One region of the Streptomyces sp. NPDC041784 genome, then DNA from elsewhere that is predicted to be linked to it. Evidence: predicted binding sites of a transcription regulator. Region 1 holds the regulator's gene; the other holds the start of a gene.
The links. Region 1 encodes HspR, which represses chaperone genes until heat shock. Its sites were predicted from a motif close to TTGAGNNNNNNNNNCTCAA; they were not measured.
Positions count from the first base shown of each region.

Region 2: lon (endopeptidase La) is a predicted target of HspR. The motif match lies at 1,856-1,874, and genes of this name have one in related genera.

Region 1 is NZ_JBVJAB010000012.1:46,040-50,419, reverse strand. It holds gene ACZ6D7_RS25370 (fibronectin type III domain-containing protein) at 1-419, shown strand, start outside; gene ACZ6D7_RS25365 (PA14 domain-containing protein) at 428-2,089, shown strand; gene ACZ6D7_RS25360 (heat shock protein transcriptional repressor HspR) at 2,167-2,616, opposite strand; gene dnaJ (molecular chaperone DnaJ) at 2,619-3,794, opposite strand; gene grpE (nucleotide exchange factor GrpE) at 3,828-4,380, opposite strand, start outside.
Region 2 is NZ_JBVJAB010000004.1:132,773-137,152, reverse strand. It holds gene ACZ6D7_RS10035 (rhomboid-like protein) at 1-201, shown strand, start outside; gene ACZ6D7_RS10030 (hypothetical protein) at 246-491, opposite strand; partial or broken gene ACZ6D7_RS10025 (DUF5954 family protein) at 761-1,631, opposite strand; gene lon (endopeptidase La) at 1,897-4,320, shown strand.

The DNA.
Region 1 (4,380 bases):
CCTACACCGACGTCACCCTCCCCGACGGCGCCCGCCGCTGCTACTTCGTGGACGCCCGGGACAAGGCCGGCAACTCCAGCTTCAGGTCGACGGGCACCGCCCACGCGATCGTCGTGGACGAGCTGGACCTGACCCCGTCCGTCGCCACCCCGGAGGGCTCGCCGCTCACCGTCGCGGCACGCGACGAGGGCGGCGGCCACGTGCACGTCTCCTGGAACGACGAGTCCGCGGCCTCCTACGAGGTCCTCCGCTGGAACCCGCTCACCCAGGAGTACGAGCAGCTGGCGACCACCCCGGACCGCTCGTACGACGACCCGACCGCCTCGCAGGGCACCACCCACTTCTACTGGGTGATCGCCCACTACGCCGACGGCACGCAGTCGCTGCCCGGCGCCGACCACGTGATCCTCGAGCCCTGAAAGAGAACATGATCCGCGCATCCCGCACCACCACGGCCGCGGCGGTGGTACTCGCCACGGCGGGCGGCCTCCTCACGACGGTGACCGCCCCCACCGCCTCGGCCGCGACGACCTGCACGTCCCCTGTCTACAAGCGCCAGTTCTTCGCCAACACCTCCTTCTCCGGCACACCGAAGAAGACCGACTGCGACTCCACGGTCAACGAGAACTGGGGCGCCGGGGCCCCCGCCTCCGGCCTGCCCAGGAACAACTTCGGCGTCCGCTGGACCGTGACGCGGGACTTCGGCTCCGGCGGCCCGTTCGCACTGTCCGTGACGGTTCAGGACTACGTACGGGTCTACGTCGACGGCGTCCGCAAGATCACGCTGTGGTCGGACACGGGCAAGACGGCGTCCAAGACCCTCAACCTCACCCTCCCCAAGGGCAAGCACACGCTCCGCGTCGACTACGTCAACTGGGAGAACGGCAACGCGAAGGTCAAGTTCGGGTACGCCCCCCGGACTTCGGCGACCGTGGACAAGGTGCGGCCGCTGGCGCCGACGGGGCCGACCGTGACGTACGCCCCGGCGACCGGCACGGCGAAGCTCACCTGGGCGAAGAACAAGGAGATGGACCTCGCCGGGTACCGGATCTACCGGCGGCCGCAGGGTGTCGCCACCTGGACCCGGCTGGCGTCCACCACCGCCACCACGTACACCGACGCGACCCTGCCGGTGACCGGTGACACGTACCTGTACGAGGTGCGGGCCTACGACAAGGCGGGCAACGAGTCGGCCGGTTCGGCGGACAAGTCCGTCGTCACCGTGGACCGGACCGCGCCGGCCCAGGTCACCGGCCTCGCCGGGACGGGCACCACCGCGGGCAGCTCCCTCACCTGGCAGGCGTCCTCGTCGAAGGACGTCCACCACTACGAGGTGTGGGGCGCGCCGGTGGGGCAGCAGGACCAGGACGGGCCGGCGACCGTGTTCGGCACGTCGTACGCCGATGCCCTGGCGGAGCCGGGGACGGCGTACTCCTACACCGTGCAGGCCGTCGACGGCGCGGGCAACATCGCGTCGGCCTCCGCGCCGGTGACGGTCACCCGCCCGACCGCCTCCGCCGTCCCCGCCCCGACCGGCGTCCAGGGCGCTCCCTCGGACGCCTCGACTCTCGTCACCTGGTCCTCGGACGCGGCGGACGCGACGGGCTTCCGTGTCTACCGGCGCACGTCGGCGACGGCCGCCTGGTCGCTGCTGGGCAGCACCTCCACGACGTCGTACGAGGACACCTCCGCCCCGCAGGGCAAGGCGTACTACTACGTCGCCGCCGTCGACGCCACGGGCCTGGAGTCGGTGCCCTCCGCCGAGGCGGTCGTCGACCGGCTCTCGCCGGCCACCGCGACCGGCCCGGCCGCACCACTGCTGACGCTGGTCTCGACGGGGATCCCCGCGCGGTCCGCCATCCAGGTCACGGCCGCGCCCGGCACGGGCCAGGAGGGGCGGGTGTTGCAGGGGTACTCCTGGGAGATCGACGGCGCCTGCGGAATCAGCGGCACCAGGCTGTCGACCACGGGCGCCATCTCCTGGACGCCGCCCTACAACGGGCCGTGCACGGTCACCGTGTACGCCGTTGACGCCTACGGGCGTCAGGGCGAGCAGAGCTCCTCGCTGGACTTCTGGGTCGGCCGCTGACGGCCCGGAGGACAGCGAAGAGGCCCGCATGCCGACAGTTCGTCGGCATGCGGGCCTCTTGAGCGGGATGGGTGTGTCTACTGCTCGGGCTGCCGCTTCGGCCGCCACACCACCAGCGCACTGGTCTGCTGGACCTCCTGGTACGGGACCAGGTCGCGGCGGTAGGAGGCGTGGACCGCGGCCTCGCGCTGTTGCATCGCCGCCGCCGCGCCGTCCAGGGCCGACTCCAGTTCGGCGACCCGGGACTGGAGCGCGACGACCTGGTTCTCCAGCTCGATGATGCGCTTGATGCCGGCCAGGTTGATGCCCTCGTCCTGCGACAACTGCTGGACGGTGCGCAGCAGCTCGATGTCGCGGGCCGAGTAGCGGCGGCCCCGGCCGGCGGTGCGGTCCGGGGACACCAGCCCCAGACGGTCGTACTGGCGCAGCGTCTGCGGGTGCAGGCCGGACAGCTGGGCCGCCACCGAGATGACGTAGACCGGGGTCTCCTCGGTCAGTTCGTACGGGTTACGTCGACGGCCGTCCATCCCTATGCTCCCTTCGCGGCCTCGAACAGCTCCGCCCTCGGATCCTCGTCCGCGGTCGCCTCGCGATACGCCTCGAGCGCGTCACGAGCCTTCCCCGTCACGTCCTTCGGGACACTCACCTCGACCGTGACCAGAAGGTCGCCGCGGCTGCCGTCCTTGCGGACCGCGCCCTTGCCCCGCGCCCGCATGGTGCGGCCGTTGGGGGTGCCGGGCGGCAGCTTCAGGGTGAGCGACGGGCCGCCCAGGGTGGGCACCCGGATCTCGCCGCCGAGGGCCGCCTCGGCGAACGTCACCGGCACCGTCACCGTCAGGTTGTCGTCCTTGCGGCCGAACACCGGGTGCTCGCCGACGTGGACGACGACGTACAGATCACCGGAGGGGCCGCCGCGCTCGCCCGGTGCGCCCTTGCCGCGCAGCCGGATGCGCTGCCCGTCCGTCACCCCGGCCGGGATGCGGACCTGCATGGTGCGGGACGACTTGGCGCGACCGCTGCCCTTGCAGTCCAGGCAGGGGTGCTCCGCGATCAGGCCGCGGCCCTTGCAGTCCGGGCAGGGGTCGGTGAGGGAGAAGCCTCCGCCCGAGCCCCGTGCCACCTGGCCGGTGCCGACGCAGGTCGGGCACACGCGCGGTGTGCCGTTCTTGTCGCCGGTGCCGGAGCAGGCCTTGCACGGGGCCTGCGAGGACATGCGCAGCGGAACCGTCGCGCCCTCGATGGCCTCCGTGAAGGTCAGGGTGACCTCGGTGTCGATGTCCTGCCCGCGCCGGGGCTGGGTACGGGTCGTCCCCGCTCCGCCGCGGTTGAACAGGCCGCCGAAGACATCGCCGATACCGCCGCCGAAGCCGCCGCCGCTGCCGCCGCCCTGGGGGTTGCCTCCGAAGAGGTCGCCCAGGTCGAAGTTGAAGGAGCCGCCCGCGCCCGGGCCCGGGCGGAAACCGCCGTTGCCGAAGAGGGCGCGTGCCTCGTCGTACTCCTTGCGCTTCTTGGGGTCACCGAGGACGTCGTTCGCCTCGGAGATCTCCTTGAAGCGCTCCTCCGCCTTGACGTTGCCCTTGTTGGCGTCCGGGTGGAACTCGCGGGCGAGCTTTCGGTACGCCTTCTTGATCTCGGCCTCGGTGGCGTCCTTGGGGACGCCGAGGACCTTGTAGAAGTCCTTCTCGATGAAGTCCTTGGTGCTCATCCTCGACGTCCCTCCTTCCGCGTCGGTTCAAGCTCAGCCCTCGTCCGGGCCACCGCTCTCCTTGTCGTCGGCCGCCGTCTCGGCCTCGTCCGAGCCCTTCACGGTCTGCGCACCCGGCTGGGGCTCGGCGACCGCCACCCGCGCGGGGCGGATGGTCCGCTCGCCGATCCGATACCCGGGCTGGAGAATCGCCACGCACGTCGTCTCGGTGACGTCGGGCGCGTACGAGTGCATCAGGGCCTCGTGGATCGTCGGGTCGAAGGGCTCGCCCTCCTTGCCGAACTGCTGGAGGCCCATCTTCGCCGCGACGGTCTCGAGGGACTCCGCCACCGACTTGAAGCCGCCGACGAGTTCTCCGTGCTCCCGCGCGCGGCCGATGTCGTCGAGCACGGGCAGGAGCTCGGTCAGGAGGTTCGCGATGGCGATCTCCTTGACCGCGATCCGGTCACGCTCGACCCGGCGGCGGTAGTTCTGGTACTCGGCCTGGAGGCGCTGGAGGTCCGCGGTGCGCTCGCCGAGCGCGGTGCGCACCTGGTCCAGCTGGGCCACCAGACCGGCTGTCTGGTTCGCGTCCCCGGCCGGGGCC
Region 2 (4,380 bases), on a different contig from region 1:
CTGCGTCCCTGGCTGCGCCTGCCCGTGCTGGCCGCCTTCGGCGCGATGCTCGCGCAGGACCTGCTCGCCTTCACCGACCCGATGACGAACTGGGGGCACCTCATCGCCCTCGGGGTGGGGATCGGGACCTGGCCGTGGGTGCGGCGCTGGGCGGCGGAACGCGGACACACCGTCACCGCCGCCGCGGTTGCCGCTTCCTAGTCGCCGTCAGCGCTCCTGGCCGCGGTCAGCCCTCCTGGCCGCCGTCAGCCGTTTCTGGCCGCCGTCAGTTTCCGTGCCGGCGCGGGGATCCCGAGCCGTGTCTCCCGCCCGGCGTCCGCGCCGTGCAGCAGGTTGGTGAGCTGGTAGGGGTCGGCGCGCAGGTCGTAGTACTCCCGGAAGAGGATCTCGCCGGTGCCCCGCGCCCGCCCGTCGGTGCCGAGGCGGCCGCGGTGGTACTCCGTGTACTGCTCGCTCTTCCCGATGTACGACGCCCAGGTGTGCACCGGCACCTTGTCCTGACGGTTCCACCACCACTCGGCCAGCAGGTGCTCCCGGTCGTTGCGCGGGTCGAGGAGGGAGTGCCCGTCGTGCGGGGTGTCGGGGGTGACGCCGGCCGCCGCCAGGAACGTCGGGGCGATGTCCGACGTGACCGGTGAGCCGGTCGTCCCTGCCGCCGCGCGCCAGTCCGCCGGCCGGCCAGGACATCAGGAACGGCACCTCCAGGCTCGGCCGGTACGGCACCGACGTGCGCAGCCAGCCGTGGTCGCCCCAGCACAGGCCGGAACAGGCGGTCCGCCACGCTCGCCTCGTCGGCCCGGACCGCCGCCCGGAACGCCTCGGCGGCACGCGCGTACCGGGCCCTCTTCTCCTCGTCGAAGCGGTACAGCATCGCCCAGACGCCGGCCATCCCGTCGTGTGGCGAGCGGCGCGCGTCGTGCGGGGTCGGCAGCACGGGCCCGCACGGGGTCCAGCCCTCGTCCGTGCGTTCGACCACCGCGAAGCCGGACGACTTCCGGGTGGGTGACGACGGCCCGCGCGGAGTCCGCGCGCACGCCGGCGGGGAAGCGGTCACCCGTATAGACGAAGTCGCGCAGGCCCAGCCGCAGGGCACCGGCCATCGGCCCCTCGTCCCGGCCGGGGTCCAGCACGAAGTCCAGGTCCGGGGACGGGGTGCCGGCGCGCTCGTTCCACGAGGGGTCCATGGCCTCCGGGTCGGTGGGCCGGGGCGGCTCCAGCCCGTCGTCGCCGGTCCGGGCGAACTCGTCGCCGCGCACCACCCGGTAGCGCACGCCGAGGGCCGTGACCTCGTCGGCCGGCTCCCGGTCCAGCACGGTGACGGCCGCGAGCAGCTCCCGCCGGGCGGCCGGGTCGTCGGTGCCGTCCTTCGCCATGCGCCACAGAAACGAGTTCAGCGAGTCCCTGGCCCGCTGGGGCATGCCGTCCACCACCGGCTTCAGCAGACGCCAGTACGGTGCGGCGGCGGACGGGTCCCGGGCCGCCACCCCGAAGACGGGCCCCCGCAGCGCGAGGTGCGGGTAGCGCCGGGACGCCTCGACGGCGTCCGCCTCCGTCACCCAGGCGACCGGGTCGTCCCGCCGGATCAGCTCCTCGTGCAGGGCGTCCAGTCGTCGCTTCCAGTCATCGGTCATACGCGCATTGTGGTCGTGGAGTGCGGCGACTTGGGGGTGAATGCCGGAAGTGGGCGGGATAGGGAAGGGGTGTGGAGGGGAGGATGGAGGCGAGTGTGGAGCGGGCGGGGAGGAGGGGGTCGGGAGAAGGGGGCGGATCGGGTGGGGGTGGGCGGGTTTCCCGCTCCGTGATCGCCCACAGCGAACGGGCGGCGGTCCCGGGAACATCCGGAGCCGCCCATGCATTGAGTCGGCATAGCTCAACTTGACTGCCGAAGGGGAGATCATGGCTTCGACGTCCACATCGCTCACCCTGCCCGTACTGCCTCTTGATGACGAGGTCGTACTCCCCGGCATGGTGGTTCCGCTGGACCTCAACGACACCGACGTGCGCGCCGCGGTGGAGGCCGCCCAGGCCGCCGCACGGTCCGAGCCCGGGAAGCCCCGGGTGCTGCTGGTGCCGCGGATCGACGGGACGTACGCGAGCACCGGTGTGCTCGGCACTGTCGAGCAGGTCGGCCGGCTGGCCGACGGCGACCCGGGCGCGCTGATCCGCGGCCGGGGGCGCGTGAAGATCGGGGCCGGGACGACCGGCCCGGGCGCGGCACTCTGGGTCGAGGGCACCCGTATCGACCAGACCGTGGCCGAGCCCCTCCCGGGGCAGGTCGCCGACCTGGTCAAGGAGTACAAGGCGCTGGCCACCGCCTGGCTGCGCAAGCGCGGCGCCTGGCAGGTCGTCGACCGCGTCCAGGCCATCGACGACGTCTCCGCGCTCGCCGACAACTCCGGCTACTCGCCGTTCCTGACCACCGAACAGAAGGTGGAGCTGCTGGAGACCGCCGACCCGGTGGCCCGGCTGAAGCTCGCCACCCAGCAACTGCGCGACCATCTCGCCGAGCAGGACGTGGCCGAGACCATCGCGAAGGACGTCCAGGAGGGCGTCGACAAGCAGCAGCGCGAGTTCCTGCTCCGCCGCCAGCTGGAGGCCGTCCGCAAGGAACTGCGCGAGCTGAACGGCGAGAACTCCAAGGACTCGGCCGAGGAGTCCGACGACTACCGCGCCCGCGTGGAGGCCGCCGACCTGCCCGAGAAGGTCCGCGAGGCCGCCCTCAAGGAGGTCGACAAGCTGGAGCGCTCCAGCGACCAGTCCCCCGAGGGCTCCTGGATCCGCACCTGGCTGGACACCGTCCTCGAACTGCCGTGGAACGAACGGACCGAGGACGCCTACGACATCCAGGGCGCCCAGGCGATCCTCGACGCCGAGCACGCGGGCCTGGAGGACGTGAAGGAGCGGATCACCGAGTACCTGGCCGTGCGCAAGCGCCGCGGCGAGCGGGGCCTCGGGGTCGTCGGCGGCCGGCGCGGCGGTGCCGTGCTGGCGCTCGTCGGCCCGCCCGGCGTCGGCAAGACCAGCCTCGGCGAGTCGGTCGCGCACGCCATGGGCCGCAAGTTCGTCCGCGTCGCCCTCGGCGGCGTCCGCGACGAGGCCGAGATCCGCGGCCACCGCCGCACCTACGTCGGTGCGCTGCCCGGCCGGATCGTGCGCGCGATCAAGGAGGCCGGGTCGATGAACCCGGTGGTCCTGCTGGACGAGATCGACAAGGTGGGATCCGACTTCCGGGGCGACCCGGCGGCCGCCCTGCTGGAGGTCCTCGACCCGGCGCAGAACCACACCTTCCGGGACCACTACCTGGAGGTGGAGCTGGACCTGTCGGACGTCGTCTTCCTCGCCACCGCCAACGTCTTGGAGGCGATCCCGGAGGCCCTGCTCGACCGGATGGAGCTGGTCCGCCTCGACGGCTACACCGAGGACGAGAAGGTCGTCATCGCCCGGGACCACCTGCTCCCGCGCCAGCTGGAGCGGGCCGGCCTCGACAAGGACGAGGTGGTCCTCGAGGAGAGCGCCCTGCGCAAGCTGGCCGGCGAGTACACCCGCGAGGCCGGCGTGCGCACCCTGGAGCGGTCCATCGCCCGGCTGCTGCGCAAGGTCGCCGCCCAGCACGAACTGGGCGAGCGGGAGTTGCCGTTCACCATCACGGCCGCCGACCTGCGCGCGCTGATCGGGCGGCCGCACCACGTACCCGAGTCCGCCCAGGACCCGGCCGAGCGCCGTACGGCGGTGCCGGGCGTGGCGACGGGCCTCGCGGTCACCGGCGCCGGCGGTGACGTCCTCTACGTCGAGGCGTCGCTGGCCGACCCGGAGACGGGCGCGGCGGGCCTGACCCTGACCGGTCAGCTCGGTGACGTGATGAAGGAGTCGGCGCAGATCGCCCTGAGCTTCCTGCGCTCGCACGGCGCGGAGCTGGAGCTGCCCGTCGGCGACCTGAAGGACCGGGGAGCGCACATCCACTTCCCGGCGGGCGCGGTCCCCAAGGACGGCCCGAGCGCCGGCATCACGATGACGACGGCCCTCGCCTCCCTGCTGTCGGGCCGGCTGGTCCGCACGGACGTGGCGATGACCGGCGAGGTCTCCCTGACCGGCAGGGTGCTGCCGATCGGCGGCGTCAAGCAGAAGCTGCTCGCCGCACACCGCGCCGGGGTGACGACCGTCATCATCCCCAAGCGCAACGAGCCCGACCTGGACGACGTCCCGGCGGAGGTCCTGCAGAAGCTGGACGTCCACGCCGTCACCGACGTCCGCCAGGTCCTGGAACTGGCGCTCGCGCCCGCCGTGAACGGCGCGTCGCCGGAGGTTCCGGTGGCGGCGTGACGGGCGCTGCCGGAAGAAGGCGGGGCCCGGGCTCTCGTGAGGGAGGCCCGGGCCTCGCCG